DNA from 2 places in the Bacillus cereus group sp. N8 genome. Region 1 is predicted to be linked to the other one. Evidence: riboswitches for the same ligand, from Rfam matches in the RefSeq annotation. Region 1 holds a riboswitch; the other holds the start of a gene.

Region 1 (3,208 bases):
AAATTCCCCTTTTTCAAATAAACGAAACAACTCATTTTGCAACTCTACAAACCTATTCCGTTTCAAACAATCTCCTCCCTATTTCTAATTTTTAATATCAAAAACAAACAAAAAGCTATGTAGCGTTTTAATACTACATAGCTTTTTTCTACAAACTCTTACTTACTTCCTCTACTAGCTTCTTCGTACTCTCATACGCAGATTCCGCTAAACTAATCGCAGAAATAACAGAGACACCATCCGCACCGGCTTCTATAACCGAAGCGGTATTTTCAATCGTAATCCCACCGATACCAACAATCGGTATCATAATTCCTTGTTCTCTAAAGTGGGTTAAACCTTTCGTTCCTTGAACTGCTTTCGTATCTTTTTTCGTACTCGTTGGGAAAATAGGGCCAACACCTAAATAATCAGCTCCGTTTTCAATTGCCCAGCATGCTTCTTCAATTGTATGGGTAGATACACCAACAATTTTATCTCCCATTTTTTCACGAACAGAAGTAATTCCTTCATCATCTTGTCCAACATGCACGCCATCTGCATCTAACTCAAGAGCTAGTTCCACATCATCATTTACGATGAATAGTACACCATACTCCTTACAAATTTCTTGTAGTTCTTTTGCGAAACAAATACGTTTCTCTCCCGTTAAAGCGCCTTCCCCCTTTTCACGAAATTGAAAAATTGTTATACCGCCTTCAAGTGCATCTCTCAATACTTGTAGTGGCTCCTTCGTACAATTGTTACTTCCCATAATAAAATATACTGGTAATAACCTAGACATTTTATCCATTGTAATACGCGACATCTAGTTCCCCTCCTTACTGTATAACCTCAATCTTCCCATACTTCTCAATATCATCTGAAGTTGTATTCGCTAACTGATTTAAAAATTCAATTTGGAAACTACCAGGTCCCTTTTCCACTGTCTTAGCAGCTGCCAGTTCCGCAGCTACACCATAAAACGTTAATGCCGCTACTGCTGCATTTACATAATCCTTTTCTACTGCTACAAATGCTCCTATTACAGAAGTTAGTAAACAACCAGTTCCCGTAACTTTCGTTAAAATGGGATGACCATTTCGAATAAGAATAGTTCGCTCTCCGTCTGTAACAACATCTTCTTTTCCAGTAATCACCGCAACTGTATTCAATTCGTCTGCTGCCTGCCTTGCAATACTTACGACATCGCCATTTCCAGCACCGGCTTCTACCCCTTTAATTTCCCATCTTTCATTAATAACGTTCGCTATTTCAGCTGCATTTCCGCGGATAATCGCTAAATCGATTTCAGCCGGAATATGTCTCGCAACTTCTGTCCGATAAGAAGTTGCGCCTGCACCAACTGGATCAAATAATACTGGTACATCATTCGTGTTTGCTGATTTACCAGCAAGCAACATTGCTTCTACTTCTTCAGGACGAAGTGTCCCCATATTTAATACTAACGCTCCAGCAATGCTAGCCATTTCTGCTACTTCTTCTTTTGCATACGCCATTACAGGCGATGCCCCTAACGCTAACAAACCGTTAGCTGTAAAATTTGTTACAACAACATTTGTAATATTATGAACGAGCGGATTAGACTCTCTCACCAAATCCACTACTTTACTAATTTCTTTCATATTCATCCTTCTCATCCCCTAACTATAATGATGGGAGATACACAAAAAGGCACTTTGCGCGTACGCAAAGTGCCTGAACATGTGCTTTTACACTCTCCCTACGCTGGCATTATCCAACAGGTTCAAATGGTCAATGACGGACTAGTAGTCATACTCTCAGTTTGCATCCACAAACTCCCATGTGTTTATTATTCATCTACTTCAAAGTCTACTCTTATTCTAGTAAAATAACAAGTTCTTTCCTGTTATAGAATGATAGAGATCATAACTCTCCTGGTTCAACCATTCTTTGCCTTTATATAAGTAAAACTCTCACACGTATATTTCATTACAAATAACTCAAACCGTCAGCAAAACTGAATAGAACAAAGATGTATGCTATATTTAACGTATGGAAATTTGAAAGGATGTTTTTAAATATGGCAAAAAGTATTGTAATTGCTGAAAAACCTTCTGTTGCACGTGATATCGCACGTGTACTGAAATGTGATAAAAAAGGAAACGGCTATCTTGAAGGTAGTAAATATATTGTTACTTGGGCTTTAGGCCATCTCGTTACATTAGCTGATCCAGAAAGCTATGATGTGAAATATAAAAAGTGGGATTTAGAAGATTTACCAATGCTACCTGAGTGTTTAAAACTAACAGTTATTAAACAAACAGGGAAACAGTTTAACGCTGTGAAAAGTCAGCTTATTAGAAAAGATGTAAATGAAATCATTATAGCTACTGACGCCGGTCGTGAGGGAGAGTTGGTCGCACGCTGGATTATCGATAAAGTTAAAATGCAGAAACCGATTAAACGTCTATGGATTTCATCTGTTACCGATAAAGCAATTAAAGATGGCTTCGCAAATTTAAAACCAGGAAAAGCATATGAAAATCTATATGCTTCGGCTGTCGCACGTTCAGAGGCTGACTGGTATATCGGGCTTAATGCGACTCGAGCATTAACTACTCGCTTTAATGCCCAACTAAATTGTGGTCGTATTGTGTTGTATCCTGTCAATAGCTAGGGTGAAATTAATTTTACTAGTATTTATACGACTTGTATGAATTACGCCCAAACAATTCCGGTTGCAATTATTGTTTCATACATTAAAATATTATATTTTTCTTCCTCAATCCGTCCCCCCTTATATAAAATGTTCGTAACTACTCAGCTAGCCCCTAGTTAAAAACGTGAGACAAGTAAAGTTAATCGCTACGCAGCACTACCTCTGAGTTTTTGCTAGACGCAAATTTAATTCACCTGTTCTAATCCATTCTTGGATTCTCAGAAAAATAGATTTCCCTTACTTTTTAACGTGCCCATATAACTTCTAATTCGTAAAAAATTGCGAGCACCATATTCACTCCAGAACGAACCATTTATTTTTTGTGTTAGTTTTGACGTATGTCTCGTTCCATTTGATTGTTATCAACTGGAAAATTTCAAAGGGCGTATAGCACTAAAAGCAAACACACCTAATTCAGGTGTGTTGAGGAGTGTTAACACAATTGTAGGTTTGAAATAAAGTTTGAGCAAAAATTGATCACAAGTGTTGATTTTATAATAGAAAAAACCCACGCATTTTGAAAAA
Region 2 (3,208 bases), on a different contig from region 1:
GGTTAACATGAAAGATGAATTAAGTATAAATATCTATTTAGATGAAACTGATACTCCGTTTTCAAGATATTATAGCTCAGATGATGTTCACCTAAGCTCTGACCTTGAAGATTTTATTTTGTCAAAACTGCACAGTGGCAAAAGAAAAGAAGTAGAAATATTTTTTTTAAGTCAGAATGATTTTGACGAAAAGTCATTGAAGACTGCCACATTTAACACTTTTTCTAACCTCTTGAACGAAGAGGAATATACATATTCGAGAAATGTCAAAAAGGCTATTGTTTTGTTTGTGCTTGGTATTATTGTTGGGTTAATATTCTTGAAACTTTCAAGCACTCATGCCTATGTTGCAGGAGTATTAAGCATTGTGTGTTGGGTTTTTATTTGGGCAGGTACAGAGGTTTATTTTTTTGAAAATCAGCAAATCAAACGAAATATTAGAAAATGCAAGAATATTCTAAATGGTAATGTGCACAAAAAATAGAATTTTAGTAAATATTTATAAAGCTGATTTTCGGATTCTACCTTGTGCATTTATTTAGGTGATTGTTTGGACTTGGAAATCGTGTTGAAGATTAATATCGCCATACGAAGAAAGCTTTCATAAATACTTAAGACCTGGATTTAATCTAAGGTCTTATTTTCATCGCAAAAAAACAACAATCTATACGAAAAGGGCCTTTATTTAAAACATATAAATATGCGGGAAGTAATTATCTCGATCATTACGCACGCCCTATCATGTCACCTATACAAAGTGCTCTTTTTTTGTTTGTATAATTAATTAATGCTTGTTTAAACTATAAATAGTTAGTCCTTTCCAAACACCAGCTTGCTTCCATTGTTGTTTCATTTTCTCTACATAAGAGGGGCTACGATTATACATAATGCTAATATCTTTATCTGGGATGCCTTGTTAATTCAATTCGCGTACACGCTCCGGAGTAAGCCCAATGGGTATATCTTTTCGTTTTCCACCACGATTTCTCGGCTGCGTATCAAGGTATCTACCCAACTGGCGTAATTCTTCACCAGTCGGGCACTCCTTACATTCATTGATACTGAAACATTCGTTAGATGTACGGTTATAATAACAACGTCTACATTTCTGTTCGATAATATCGCCAATTTGGTATGTGAGCTCTTTGCGTTCTTCTTTTGTCAGTTTCATACCATCCACCTACAAGCCTGCCTTGAGCGCCATACCAAGCGCTTGTGTTGTATTTATGATTTACAAAAACCTAAAAAAAGTATTGTCCATACATACGTATTAGCAATACCTCTTTTCTTTATCTTATTACATCTTTTACATCTGTATCCACTGGCCACTTTTCTAAAGTATAAGCCATTTCCCAAAATGAATATTCATATTGACTACTAATAATGAAATGCTGTTTCATACGCTTGCGGTCAGACTCTGTCACTTGTTCAGCGATAGTATCTAACCGTGTAATTTGCTCTTCAACTAATGTACGGAACCAATCAGATCCATAAGCAGAAATCCATTCGTTATAAATTGGTTCTTCTGGCTGACACTCTTTTAAACGCTCACCAATTTCATAATATAACCAGTAGCAAGGTAAAATAGCTGCAATAATATCTCCTAAATGCCCTTCATAAGCTGCACGATACATATGAGATGTATATGCATATGCAGTTGGCGCAGGGATAAAATTATCTTTTTCTTCTTTTGTAATCCCTAATTTCTTAGCAAAATTCTCATGTAATGATAATTCTGCCTCGTATGTATTTTGAGCATGGTGTGCCATACGAGCTGTCGTTTCTAATTCCAGTGCCTTTGCCGCTCCTAAAGTTTGTACTCTAGCAAAATGACTTAAATAATATGAATCTTGAAGCACATAATAGCGAAAACTAGCTAAATCTAACGTTCCTTCGCCAAGTTTTTTTACAAAAGGATGATTAAAACTAGCTTCCCAAATTGAATCTACTTCTTTACGTAATGATTGTGAAAAAGTCATTTATATCCCTCCAATAATTTATAAACCATACGTGTTTACCCACAATTATTATAGCTGTAAAATAAAAAAACTTTCTTTACAGGCGTAAAGAAAGTGAAATAGACAATGTTTATTTATTCGTTAATTATGATTGTCTTCCCACTTCCCTACGCTGGTATTAACCAGATCAGGTACTAAGAGTCTCAAATTCCCATTTGATCTCAGCCTATAAAGGCCCCCCTAGTGGATAAATATTTGGTTGTCGTATTGCAATTATCATAGCATACTTCGTAGAACTATCAAAAGTTTTAATTGTACAAATATCTTAAAAACCTTCTTCTTTCCTTACTTTTAATGAAGTTTCAATTATCATATCTAATAGTTTACTATAATTAATTCCAGCCGCATCTGCACTTTTTGGTAGTAAACTTGATTGTGTCATTCCTGGTAATGTATTAACCTCCATTACATATGGAATTCCATCCTTCACCATCATATCAACCCTTGCATAAACACTACATTTTAATGCTTTATAACATGCCAATGACGCTTTATTTACACGTTCCTGTACTTCAGCTGGAAGTTCTATAACTTCTTCAATTGTACTAACATCATCGTATTTTGCATTGTAGTCAAAAAACTCAGCTGCATGTCGAATTGAAACGATAGGTAACTGTTTACCATCAAAAATTGAACATGTAATCTCGTCACCTTTTATATACTTCTCAATTACTACTTCAGAATCCCATTCGAATACAGTTTCCAGCATTGAGATTAATTCATTTTTATCATTGACGATCTTTACGCCAACACTCGAGCCGCCAGAGTTTGGTTTTACCACTAACGGAAATCCTAACTTATCTAAATCATCAAGCTTTAGATCCTCCATTTTTGTAAGTTCAATCCAATCTGGTGTTTCTACTCCTTCATAACGCAAAATCTTTTTCGAAATATTTTTGTCCATACATATACCGCTAGATAACATATTGCTACCGCTATATGGAATACCTAAACTCTCAAGTGTTCCTTGAACTGTACCATCTTCTCCGTATTTTCCGTGTAATGCTAGCAATGCAAAATCAATGTCTTTCGCTTTTTCAATTAAATCCATTTTTTCATTTAACGTAATTGGAACGATTTCATACTTATTTTTATCTAAATGTGCAATCATTTCATTCCCAGTCATAATTGATACTTGTTTTTCAGAGGATACTCCTCCCATAATAACGCCAATTCTCATTTTCTCAACT

The links. Region 1 has a riboswitch for thiamine pyrophosphate ahead of thiM (hydroxyethylthiazole kinase). Riboswitches for the same ligand answer to the same signal wherever they lie in the genome.
Region 2: another riboswitch for thiamine pyrophosphate. It lies ahead of tenA (thiaminase II); the one in region 1 lies ahead of thiM (hydroxyethylthiazole kinase).

What each region holds. Positions count from the first base shown of each region.
Region 1 is NZ_JAEHBK010000007.1:99,975-103,182, forward strand. Features, by position in the region: gene JDS80_RS13345 (alpha/beta hydrolase) at 1-66, opposite strand, end outside; gene thiE (thiamine phosphate synthase) at 149-808, opposite strand; gene thiM (hydroxyethylthiazole kinase) at 822-1,631, opposite strand; TPP riboswitch at 1,704-1,816, opposite strand; partial or broken gene JDS80_RS13360 (toprim domain-containing protein) at 2,045-2,617, shown strand.
Region 2 is NZ_JAEHBK010000022.1:8,386-11,593, reverse strand. Features, by position in the region: gene JDS80_RS23135 (hypothetical protein) at 8-484, shown strand; partial or broken gene JDS80_RS23130 (hypothetical protein) at 785-1,171, opposite strand; gene tenA (thiaminase II) at 1,290-1,979, opposite strand; TPP riboswitch at 2,106-2,210, opposite strand; gene ddlB (D-alanine--D-alanine ligase) at 2,284-3,198, opposite strand; gene pdxR (MocR-like pyridoxine biosynthesis transcription factor PdxR) at 3,203-3,208, opposite strand, start outside.